One region of the Escherichia sp. MAL-1 genome, then DNA from elsewhere that is predicted to be linked to it. Evidence: predicted binding sites of a transcription regulator. Region 1 holds the regulator's gene; each other region holds the start of a gene.
What was found. The regulator PurR, encoded in region 1, represses purine synthesis genes. The targets are predictions, from matches to a motif close to CANGCAAACGTTTGCNTG.

Region 1 (4,289 bases):
ACGATCTGCCAGTTTGCCGCCGAGATAGTTACCGATAGAGAATCCGACACCAATCAGCACCAGCATTGCCGTGACGAACACCGGTGTTGCGTGGGTAATACTTTGCAGTACCGGAGAGATATAGGTGTAGAGAGTAAACATTGCACCAGCTCCCAGTACCGTCGTCAGCAATGCAGACAGCACCTGCGGACGCATTAATACCGCCAGCTCTTTTTTCACTTCAGGTCGTGCCCCTGCACCACCTTTAGGTAATGAGAAGAACAGACTTACCATTGAAATCACTCCCAGCCCCGCCGTTGCCAGAAATGACATCCGCCAGCCGATGGTTTCACCCAACCAGGTCGCCGCCGGCACGCCACCGATATTTGCCAGGGTTAACCCCATAAACATAGTGGCAACTGCGCTGGCCTGTTTATGTTTTGGCACCACGCTTGCGGCCACGACTGAACCCAAACCAAAAAATGCTCCGTGATTCAGGCTGGTCAAAATGCGTGAAAGCATCAGGGTCATATAATCCGGCGCGATGGCGGAAAGAACGTTGCCTAGCGTGAAAATTGCCATCAGGAAAATCAACGCACTGCGGCGGGCACGATGAGAAAGTAGAAGCGTCATCAGCGGCGCGCCCACCATTACGCCAACTGCATAGGCACTGATTAACATTCCGGCAGCGGGAATCGAGACATCCACACCGCGCGCAATGACGGGCAACAAGCCCATTGGCGAGAACTCCGTTGTCCCGATACCAAACGCGCCAATCGCCAGCGCCAGCAACGGATAGTTAATTTTCATGCCTTATCTCCACCTCTTCGCGTCATTACGCGATATTCATTAAAGTGGCGAAAGCATGACAGCAATCACAAAAAAATGAAAATAACAAAAAGAGAAAACACTTTTGCCATTTTGCTAACAAACAGGAAGGAGATGCGAGGGAGAACGCGCTCCCTCGAGAGGAAATCAGTGCAGCGCGGCAGTCAAACCCACGGCTACGATCAAACCGAGGACGATAATCGTTGTTACCAGTGAAAATTTAAGGTCGGTGCTCATCAAGTTTTCTCCTTTTTTATTACCACACAAAAAGTGATATTACGCATTTTTACACACTGTGATGAAAAAATCTCCCGTCATTTATAATGATAAGTGTTTTTACCACTTCCCCTTTTCGTCAAGATCGGCCAAAATTCCACGCTTACACTATTTGCGTACTGGCCATTGACCCCTTCCTGACGCTCCGTGTCGTTTTTCCGGCGTACCGCAACACTTTTGTTGTGCGTAAGGTGTGTAAAGGCAAACGTTTACCTTGCGATTTTGCAGGAGCTGAAGTTAGGGTCTGGAGTGAAATGGAATGGCAACAATAAAAGATGTAGCGAAACGAGCAAACGTTTCCACTACAACTGTGTCACACGTGATCAACAAAACACGTTTCGTCGCTGAAGAAACGCGCAACGCCGTGTGGGCAGCGATTAAAGAATTACACTACTCCCCTAGCGCGGTGGCGCGTAGCCTGAAGGTTAACCACACCAAGTCTATCGGTTTGCTGGCGACCAGCAGCGAAGCGGCCTATTTTGCCGAGATCATTGAAGCGGTTGAAAAAAATTGCTTCCAGAAAGGTTACACCCTGATTCTGGGTAATGCGTGGAACAATCTTGAGAAACAGCGGGCTTATCTGTCGATGATGGCGCAAAAACGCGTCGATGGTCTGCTGGTGATGTGTTCTGAGTACCCAGAGCCGTTGCTGGCGATGCTGGAAGAGTATCGCCATATCCCAATGGTGGTGATGGACTGGGGTGAAGCAAAAGCTGACTTCACCGATGCGGTCATTGATAACGCGTTTGAAGGCGGCTACATGGCCGGGCGTTATCTGATTGAACGCGGTCACCGCGAAATCGGCGTTATCCCCGGCCCGCTGGAACGTAACACTGGCGCAGGCCGCCTTGCCGGTTTTATGAAGGCGATGGAAGAAGCAATGATCAAGGTGCCGGAAAGCTGGATTGTGCAGGGTGATTTTGAACCTGAATCCGGTTATCGCGCCATGCAGCAAATCCTGTCGCAGCCGCATCGCCCTACTGCCGTCTTCTGTGGTGGCGATATCATGGCAATGGGCGCACTTTGTGCTGCTGATGAAATGGGCCTGCGCGTCCCGCAGGATGTTTCGCTGATCGGTTATGATAACGTGCGCAACGCCCGCTATTTTACGCCGGCGCTGACCACGATCCATCAGCCAAAAGACTCGCTGGGTGAAACAGCGTTCAACATGCTGTTGGATCGTATCGTCAACAAACGTGAAGAACCGCAGTCCATTGAAGTGCATCCGCGCTTGATTGAACGCCGCTCCGTGGCTGACGGCCCGTTCCGCGACTATCGTCGTTAATCACCCGTTGCGGGAGTCTCTTCCGGCTCCCGCAGCCACTCCTTATTCAGCGTCTCACTATCGCCGAGATACTCAAGCAACCAGGTTAACGCAGGCGACATATCATTTTGCTGCCATGTCAGACAACATGCCGAATCCGGAAAGGGGTTTTCCAGTTCTAATGCTACCCACTTCCCCTCATTAAGCCACGGTTTGGCGAAATGTGTTGGCACCATCCCTATGCATAATCCTGCCGAGATACAGGTTGCCGATGATTCCCAGTCAGGCACGACAAGTCTTTTTTGGTTATCCAGCAACCAGGTAATACGCTTAGGTAGCGTTCGCGAGGTGTCTTCGCGCACCAACGACGGCCAGTTGCGCAACGTATCATCGCTGAATGGACCATCCATCAACGCCAGCGGGTGGTGGCTGGCAACAACGCAACTCCAGCTTAGCATCCCCATATCCCGGAAGGCATAACGACCGCCTACCGGAATCGCGCGTGTTGCGCCAATCGCCAGTTCCACGCGCCCGTCGGAAAGCGCATCCCAGACACCGTTGAACACTTCCTGAAAGACAAGAAGTTCGACATCATCAAAATGGCGATAAAAATCAACGATCATCTGCCGTGTACGTTCTGGCCTGACAATATTATCCACTGCGATAGCTAACTGACCGCGCCAGCCGTTCGCTATCTGCTGACATTGCTGGCGGGTGATCTGCATTTTTTTGACAACAGAGCGCCCTTCTTTGAGAAACCACGCTCCAGCAGCGGTCAGCTCCACATCACGGTGCCGTCGTTCAAAGAGCGGCACCGCCAGCCACTCTTCCAGCTGACGCACGGTATAGCTGACCGCAGAAGGAACGCGATGCAGCTCCTGTGCCGCAGCGCTAAAACTACCATTACGCGCTACCGCATCAACAACTTCGAGTGAATATTCTGACCACATAGTCTGCCTACAAAATTTTTGAAACCAGTCATCAAATATTACCGTTTCACAACACTAATTTCACTCCCTACACTTTGCGGCGGTGTTTAATTGAGAGATTTAGAGAATATACATGCAACCTGGGAAAAGATTTTTAGTCTGGCTGGCGGGTTTGAGCGTACTCGGTTTTCTGGCAACCGATATGTATCTGCCTGCTTTCGCCGCCATACAGGCCGACCTGCAAACGCCTGCGTCTGCTGTCAGTGCCAGCCTTAGTCTGTTCCTTGCCGGTTTTGCCGCAGCCCAGCTTCTGTGGGGGCCACTCTCCGACCGTTATGGTCGTAAACCGGTGTTATTAATCGGCCTGACAATTTTTGCGTTAGGTAGTCTGGGGATGCTGTGGGTAGAAAACGCCGCTACGCTGCTGGTATTGCGTTTTGTACAGGCTGTGGGGGTCTGCGCCGCGGCGGTTATCTGGCAAGCGTTAGTGACGGATTATTATCCTTCACAGAAAGTCAACCGTATTTTTGCGACCATCATGCCGCTGGTGGGTCTGTCTCCGGCACTTGCTCCCCTGTTAGGAAGCTGGCTGCTGGTCCATTTTTCCTGGCAGGCGATTTTCGCCACCCTGTTTGCCATTACCGTGGTGCTGATTCTGCCTATTTTCTGGCTCAAACCCACGACGAAGGCCCGTAACAATAGTCAGGATGGTCTGACCTTTACCGACCTGCTACGTTCTAAAACCTATCGCGGCAACGTGCTGATATATGCGGCCTGTTCAGCCAGTTTTTTTGCATGGCTGACCGGTTCACCGTTCATCCTTAGTGAAATGGGCTACAGCCCGGCAGTTATTGGTTTAAGTTATGTCCCGCAAACTATCGCGTTTCTGATTGGTGGTTATGGCTGTCGCGCCGCACTGCAGAAATGGCAAGGCAAGCAGTTATTACCGTGGTTGCTGGTGCTGTTTGCTGTCAGCGTCATTGCGACCTGGGCTGCAGGCTTCATTAGCCATG
Region 2 (4,289 bases), 2.2 Mb from region 1:
TGAGGATATCCATTGCCTCATACGCATCCTGTGCAATTCGCGCCGCCATTGCGCCTTCCGGTTCACCACGCAGAATTTCAGCCGCTGCCTGTACGCCAGCCACAATCATTTCAGGTGTTAACATTTGGCGAAGAAAAGCGCGATTATCAGAGGACCAGCCATCTTTATGGCCTAATGGATGCCCCCAGCCTATCCATTCTTGCGACCATAACGGATTGGCTTCTATGGGATAAATTAGATGCGCGGCATACTGAATAGCACACACCGCTTTTCCTGGCGTATCCAGCGCCCACCAGCGCGACCAGAGAGAACGAATTAACGGCGCGGCCCCACCCAGAGTATTGAACACCGCCAGCCAGCAAAGAACGTTATTGAAACCACGCTCGTTATCCATACGCTGCAACGCGGTGTCCAGTAAAAATTGCCGTACCTGCTGGCGTTGGGAAGCATTCATCATCTCCTGCCAGAGATAGGGCCGACACAATGCCTTCATTAAGGATTCTTCGAAGTGATCACCATAACCGCCAGCTAAAACGGTTTCATGCCATTGCGCCAGGCAGAGCGGAAACAGATAGCGAAACAACTCTATTTGCATCGGTTCGTTATAAACGAGATTGAGTACATAGTAAGCACTCAAATCCCATTCGCTGATCTGCTGCCACTCTTTAGCCGCCAGCGCCTTGAGTTCGGCATCTGCGTAATCAAATTCCGTTTCCCATACACAGAGCACTGGCGGCTCATCACCAAAAATATGGCGACAGTGTTCACGTAGCGTTTCCGGTTCCTTCCGACGCTTTTTCATTTTTAACCGGCAAAAATCGGCAACATTAAATACAGCTTAATCACCAGCGCATTGACGATATCGATAAAGAACGCACCGACCATCGGCACCACCAAAAACGCCATGTGCGACGGGCCAAAGCGTTCAGTGATCGCCTGCATGTTGGCGATTGCCGTTGGCGTTGCACCGAGGCCAAAACCACAGTGACCCGCAGCCAGCACTGCCGCATCGTAGTTTTTGCCCATCATGCGCCAGGTAACGAAGATGGCATACAACGCCATGAAGATGGTCTGTACCACCAGAATCGCCAGCATCGGCAGCGCCAGCGAAGCCAGCTCCCACAGTTTCAGCCCCATCAGCGCCATCGCCAGGAACAACGACAGGCTTACGTTACCCAGCACGGATACCGCACGCTCAAAGACGCGGTAAAAGCCCATCATTGACAGACCGTTGCTCAGAATCACGCCAACAAACAGTACACAGACGAAGGTCGGCAGTTCAAAAGCAGTGCCAGCCAAAAGTTGCGCAACAATTTTCCCCACCGTCAGGCAGATAGCAATCAGCGCGATAGTTTCAATCAGCACCAGCGAGGTGATCATGCGGCCCACATCCGGCTTTTCAAACGCCGTCGGGACTTCCTGGTCATCCGGAATACCGTTCGGCGTGGTGGAGTGTTTCACCAGATAGCGCGCCACCGGACCGCCAATCAAGCCGCCCAGCACCAGACCGAACGTTGCACAGGCCATCGCCACTTCCGTCGCATTGGTGAAGCCATAACGTTCAATGAACAATTTACTCCACGCAGCGCCCGTACCGTGACCGCCGGAAAGCGTAATAGAACCGGCCAACAGCCCCATCAGCGGATCAAGCCCTAACAGGCTAGCCATACCAATGCCAATGGCATTTTGCATCACCAACAGACCAACAACCACAATCAAGAAGATGCCAACCACACGCCCACCGGCACGCAAACTGGCAATGTTGGCGTTCAGGCCAATGGTGGCGAAGAAAGCCAGCATTAACGGATCGCGCAGGGACATATCAAAGTTGACTTCCCAGCCCATGCTTTTTTTCAGTACTAGTAGCGCCAGCGCCACCAACAAACCACCCGCAACAGGTTCCGGTATGGTGTATTTCTTCAAAAAGGAGACGGAATGGACCAACTTACGCCCGAGCAGCAACGTCAGCGTTGCGGCAACAAGCGTTGCTAAAGTATCGAGATGAAACATAGTTACTCCTTTGTATCCGCATCACTCTTTCATACTCGTCATACTTCATCGCGCAGTGGCAACCTCATGAACTATGACGGGTATCGAGTTATGCTTTCCTGGGTCAAATTCTCAGCTGTTAATGAACAAATGGCATGGATTTTAAGCAGAAAAATACCAAAAGTTATATAAAAAAGTGCATTTATCTCATTTAAATATTTAGATGAGGATGTGGCAAACGTTTGCTTTTCTCTTTCGGTCAGCTAAAATGCCCGCTTTGCTACCACGGGATTGTTTTCGATGTCTGTTTCCACCCTCGAGTCAGAAAATGCGCAACCGGTTGCGCAGACTCAAAACAGCGAACTGATTTACCGTCTTGAAGATCGTCCGCCGCTTCCTCAAACCCTGTTTGCCGCCTGTCAGCATTTGCTGGCGATGTTCGTTGCGGTGATCACGCCAGCGCTATTAATCTGCCAGGCGCTGGGTTTGCCGGCACAAGACACGCAACACATTATTAGTATGTCGCTGTTTGCCTCCGGTGTGGCATCGATTATTCAAATTAAGGCCTGGGGTCCGGTTGGCTCCGGGCTGTTGTCTATTCAGGGCACCAGCTTCAACTTTGTTGCCCCGCTGATTATGGGCGGTACCGCGCTGAAAACCGGTGGTGCTGATGTTCCTACCATGATGGCGGCTTTGTTCGGCACGTTGATGCTGGCAAGTTGCACCGAGATGGTGATCTCCCGCGTTCTGCATCTGGCGCGCCGCATTATTACGCCGCTGGTTTCTGGCGTTGTGGTGATGATTATCGGCCTGTCGCTAATTCAGGTTGGGTTAACGTCCATTGGCGGCGGTTACGCAGCCATGAGCGATAACACCTTCGGCGCACCGAAAAATCTGCTGCTGGCAGGCGTGGTCTTAGCCTTAATTATCCTGCTTAACCGTCAACGTAACCCTTACTTACGCGTGGCCTCACTGGTAATTGCGATGGCGGCCGGATATGCGCTGGCGTGGTTTATGGGCATGTTGCCAGAAAGCAACGAACCGATGACGCAAGAACTGATTATGGTGCCAACGCCGCTCTATTACGGTCTTGGCATTGAATGGAGTCTGCTGCTGCCGCTGATGCTGGTCTTTATGATCACTTCGCTGGAAACCATTGGCGATATCACGGCGACCTCTGACGTTTCCGAACAGCCAGTGTCCGGTCCGCTGTACATGAAACGCCTGAAAGGCGGCGTGCTGGCAAACGGCCTGAACTCGTTTGTTTCGGCGGTGTTTAACACCTTCCCGAACTCCTGCTTCGGGCAAAACAACGGAGTGATCCAGTTGACTGGTGTTGCCAGCCGCTATGTCGGTTTTGTCGTCGCGCTGATGTTGATCGTGCTGGGTCTGTTCCCGGCAGTGAGCGGTTTTGTACAACACATTCCAGAACCGGTTCTGGGCGGCGCAACGCTTGTAATGTTTGGCACCATCGCCGCCTCCGGTGTGCGTATCGTTTCTCGTGAGCCGCTGAACCGTCGGGCGATTCTGATTATCGCGCTGTCGCTGGCGGTTGGTCTGGGCGTGTCTCAGCAGCCGCTGATTTTGCAGTTTGCCCCTGAATGGCTGAAAAACCTGCTCTCCTCCGGGATCGCCGCGGGCGGTATTACTGCCATCGTGCTGAATCTGATTTTCCCACCAGAAAAACAGTAATTCACTGGCGGCGGTAAGATAATTACCGCCGCAGTCTCACCTCTTTAACCATTCCCGCCTTGAGGATTGCGCGTAAATCGTGCATAACTCCCTTATGTGCATTTCACGGGATGGAAGACCATGAAATTTATTGGGAAGCTGCTTCTCTACATTCTCATCGCTCTGTTAGTGGCGATCGCTGGCCTCTATTTTCTTCTGCAAACCCGCTGGGGAGCAGAACATATCAGCGCATGGGTTTCCGAGAATAGCGACTATCATCTGGCCTTCGGGGCGATGGATCACCGTTTTTCCGCGCCATCTCATATCGTGCTGGAGAACGTCACGTTTGGTCGTGATGGCCAGCCCGCGACCCTGGTGGCCAAAAGTGTCGACATTGCGCTAAGCAGTCGGCAACTGACCGAACCACGCCATGTCGATACCATCCTGCTGGAAAACGGGACGCTGAATCTCACCGACCAGACCGCGCCGCTACCGTTCAAAGCCGATCGTCTGCAACTGCGTGATATGGCGTTTAATAGCCCGAATAGCGAATGGAAACTGAGCGCGCAGCGGGTAAATGGCGGCGTAGTTCCGTGGTCACCAAAAGCCGGTAAAGTGCTGGGTACGAA
Region 3 (4,289 bases), 1.8 Mb from region 1:
CCGTCTGGTGATCATGGGTGGTTCTGCCGGTCGCGGCAACTGCACACCAAACGCCGAGTTTAATATCGCTGCCGATCCAGAAGCGGCTGCCTGTGTCTTCCGTAGCGGAATCGAAATTGTCATGTGCGGTCTGGATGTCACCAATCAGGCAATATTAACCCCTGACTATCTCGCTACTTTGCCGGAGTTGAATCGCACCGGAAAAATGCTCCACGCCCTGTTTAGCCACTACCGTAGCGGCAGTATGCAAAGCGGTCTGCGAATGCACGATCTCTGCGCCATCGCCTGGCTGGTGCGCCCGGACTTATTCACCCTCAAGCCGTGTTTTGTCGCGGTAGAAACTCAAGGCGAATTTACCTCAGGCACGACGGTGGTTGATATCGACGGTTGCTTGGGCAAACCAGCCAATGTACAGGTGGCATTGGATCTGAATGTAAAAGGCTTCCAGCAGTGGGTAGCTGAGGTGCTGGCTCTGGTGCCGTAACCTGTCACATGTTATCGGCATGCAGTCATTCATCGACTCATGCCTTTCACTGATATCCCTCCCTGTTTATCATTAATTTCTAATTATCAGCGTTTTTGGCTGGCGGCGTAGCGATGCGCTGGTTACTCTGAAAACGGTCTATGCAAATTAACAAAAGAGAATAGCTATGCATGATGCAAACATCCGCGTTGCCATCGCGGGAGCCGGGGGGCGTATGGGCCGCCAGTTGATTCAGGCGGCGCTGGCATTAGAGGGCGTGCAGTTGGGCGCTGCGCTGGAGCGTGAAGGATCTTCTTTACTGGGCAGCGACGCCGGTGAGCTGGCCGGAGCCGGGAAAACAGGCGTTACCGTGCAAAGCAGCCTCGATGCGGTAAAAGATGATTTTGATGTGTTTATCGATTTTACCCGTCCGGAAGGTACGCTGAACCATCTCGCTTTTTGTCGCCAGCATGGCAAAGGGATGGTGATCGGCACTACGGGGTTTGACGAAGCCGGTAAACAAGCAATTCGTGACGCCGCTGCCGATATTGCGATTGTCTTTGCTGCCAATTTTAGCGTTGGCGTTAACGTCATGCTTAAGCTGCTGGAGAAAGCAGCCAAAGTGATGGGTGACTACACCGATATCGAAATTATTGAAGCACATCATAGACATAAAGTTGATGCGCCGTCAGGCACCGCACTGGCAATGGGAGAGGCGATCGCCCACGCCCTTGATAAAGATCTGAAAGATTGCGCGGTCTACAGTCGTGAAGGCCACACCGGTGAACGTGTGCCTGGCACCATTGGTTTTGCCACCGTGCGTGCAGGTGACATCGTTGGTGAACATACCGCGATGTTTGCCGATATTGGCGAGCGTCTGGAGATCACCCATAAGGCGTCCAGCCGTATGACATTTGCTAACGGCGCGGTAAGATCGGCTTTGTGGTTGAGTGGTAAGGAAAGCGGTCTTTTTGATATGCGAGATGTACTTAATCTCAATAATTTGTAACCACAAAATATTTGTTATGGTGCAAAAATAACACATTTAATTTATTGATTATAAAGGGCTTTAATTTTTGGCCCTTTTATTTTTGGTATTATGTTTTTAAATTGTCTATAAGTGCCAAAAATTACATGTTTTGTCTTCTGTTTTTGTTGTTTTAATGTAAATTTTGACCATTTGGTCCACTTTTTTCTGCTCGTTTTTATTTCATGCAATCTTCTTGCTGCACAAGCGTTTTCCAGAACAGGTTAGATGATCTTTTTGTCGCTTAATGCCTGTAAAACATGCATGAGCCACAAAATAATATAAAAAATCCCGCCATTAAGTTGACTTTTAGCGCCCATATCTCCAGAATGCCGCCGTTTGCCAGAAATTCGTCGGTAAGCAGATTTGCATTGATTTACGTCATCATTGTGAATTAATATGCAAATAAAGTGAGTGAATATTCTCTGGAGGGTGTTTTGATTAAGTCAGCGCTATTGGTTCTGGAAGACGGAACCCAGTTTCACGGTCGGGCCATAGGGGCAACAGGTTCGGCGGTTGGGGAAGTCGTTTTCAATACTTCAATGACCGGTTATCAAGAAATCCTCACTGATCCTTCCTATTCTCGTCAAATCGTTACTCTTACTTATCCCCATATTGGCAATGTCGGCACCAATGACGCCGATGAAGAATCTTCTCAGGTACATGCACAAGGTCTGGTGATTCGCGACCTGCCGCTGATTGCCAGCAACTTCCGTAATACCGAAGACCTCTCTTCTTACCTGAAACGCCATAACATCGTGGCGATTGCCGATATCGATACCCGTAAGCTGACGCGTTTACTGCGCGAGAAAGGCGCACAGAATGGCTGCATTATCGCGGGCGATAACCCGGATGCGGCGCTGGCGTTAGAAAAAGCCCGCGCGTTCCCAGGTCTGAATGGCATGGATCTGGCAAAAGAAGTGACCACCGCAGAAGCCTATAGCTGGACACAAGGGAGCTGGACGTTGACCGGTGGCCTGCCAGAAGCGAAAAAAGAAGACGAGCTGCCGTTCCACGTCGTGGCTTATGATTTTGGTGCCAAGCGCAACATCCTGCGGATGCTGGTGGATAGAGGCTGTCGCCTGACCATCGTTCCGGCGCAAACTTCTGCGGAAGATGTGCTGAAAATGAATCCAGACGGCATCTTCCTCTCCAACGGTCCTGGCGACCCGGCCCCGTGCGATTACGCCATTACCGCCATCCAGAAATTCCTCGAAACCGATATTCCGGTATTCGGCATCTGTCTCGGTCATCAGCTGCTGGCGCTGGCGAGCGGTGCGAAGACTGTCAAAATGAAATTTGGTCACCACGGCGGCAACCATCCGGTTAAAGATGTGGAGAAAAACGTGGTAATGATCACCGCCCAGAACCACGGTTTTGCGGTGGACGAAGCAATATTACCTGCAAACCTGCGTGTCACGCATAAATCCCTGTTCGACGGTACGTTACAGGGCATTCATCGCACCGATAAACCGGCATTCAGCTTCCAGGGGCACCCTGAAGCCAGCCCTGGTCCACACGACGCCGCGCCGTTGTTCGACCACTTTATCGAGTTAATTGAGCAGTACCGTAAAACCGCTAAGTAATCAGGAGTAAAAGAGCCATGCCAAAACGTACAGATATAAAAAGTATCCTGATTCTGGGTGCGGGCCCGATTGTTATCGGTCAGGCGTGTGAGTTTGACTACTCTGGCGCGCAAGCGTGTAAAGCCCTGCGTGAAGAGGGTTACCGCGTCATTCTGGTGAACTCCAACCCGGCGACCATCATGACCGACCCGGAAATGGCTGATGCAACCTACATCGAGCCGATTCACTGGGAAGTTGTACGCAAGATTATTGAAAAAGAGCGCCCGGACGCGGTGCTGCCAACGATGGGCGGTCAGACGGCGCTGAACTGCGCGCTGGAGCTGGAACGTCAGGGCGTGTTGGAAGAGTTCGGTGTCACCATGATTGGTGCCACTGCCGATGCGATTGATAAAGCAGAAGACCGCCGTCGTTTCGACGTAGCGATGAAGAAAATTGGTCTGGAAACCGCGCGTTCCGGTATCGCACACACGATGGAAGAAGCGCTGGCGGTTGCCGCTGACGTGGGCTTCCCGTGCATTATTCGCCCATCCTTTACCATGGGCGGTAGCGGCGGCGGTATCGCTTATAACCGTGAAGAGTTTGAAGAAATTTGCGCCCGCGGTCTGGATCTCTCTCCGACCAAAGAGTTGCTGATTGATGAGTCGCTGATCGGCTGGAAAGAGTACGAGATGGAAGTGGTGCGTGATAAAAACGACAACTGCATCATCGTCTGCTCTATCGAAAACTTCGATGCGATGGGCATCCACACCGGTGACTCCATCACTGTCGCGCCAGCCCAAACGCTGACCGACAAAGAATATCAAATCATGCGTAACGCCTCGATGGCGGTGCTGCGTGAAATCGGCGTTGAAACCGGTGGTTCCAACGTTCAGTTTGCGGTGAACCCGAAAAACGGTCGTCTGATTGTTATCGAAATGAACCCACGCGTGTCCCGTTCTTCGGCGCTGGCGTCGAAAGCGACCGGTTTCCCGATTGCTAAAGTGGCGGCGAAACTGGCGGTGGGTTACACCCTCGACGAACTGATGAACGACATCACTGGCGGACGTACTCCGGCCTCCTTCGAGCCGTCCATCGACTATGTGGTTACTAAAATTCCTCGCTTCAACTTCGAAAAATTCGCCGGTGCTAACGACCGTCTGACCACTCAGATGAAATCGGTTGGCGAAGTGATGGCGATTGGTCGCACGCAGCAGGAATCCCTGCAAAAAGCGCT

Region 2: gltS (sodium/glutamate symporter) is a predicted target of PurR. The motif match lies at 2,221-2,238, and genes of this name have one in related genera.
Region 3: carA (glutamine-hydrolyzing carbamoyl-phosphate synthase small subunit) is a predicted target of PurR. The motif match lies at 1,819-1,836, and genes of this name have one in related genera.

Annotation. Positions count from the first base shown of each region.
Region 1 is NZ_CM129609.1:2,268,795-2,273,083, reverse strand. Features, by position in the region: gene ACU8XX_RS11095 (MFS transporter) at 1-789, opposite strand, end outside; gene cydH (cytochrome bd-I accessory subunit CydH) at 955-1,044, opposite strand; gene purR (HTH-type transcriptional repressor PurR) at 1,343-2,368, shown strand; gene punR (DNA-binding transcriptional activator PunR) at 2,365-3,297, opposite strand; gene punC (purine nucleoside transporter PunC) at 3,410-4,289, shown strand, end outside.
Region 2 is NZ_CM129609.1:53,226-57,514, reverse strand. Features, by position in the region: gene ACU8XX_RS00270 (hypothetical protein) at 1-802, opposite strand, end outside; gene gltS (sodium/glutamate symporter) at 805-2,010, opposite strand; gene xanP (xanthine/proton symporter XanP) at 2,290-3,681, shown strand; gene ACU8XX_RS00255 (AsmA family protein) at 3,802-4,289, shown strand, end outside.
Region 3 is NZ_CM129609.1:4,118,170-4,122,458, reverse strand. Features, by position in the region: gene rihC (ribonucleoside hydrolase RihC) at 1-484, shown strand, start outside; gene dapB (4-hydroxy-tetrahydrodipicolinate reductase) at 651-1,472, shown strand; gene carA (glutamine-hydrolyzing carbamoyl-phosphate synthase small subunit) at 1,928-3,076, shown strand; gene carB (carbamoyl-phosphate synthase large subunit) at 3,094-4,289, shown strand, end outside.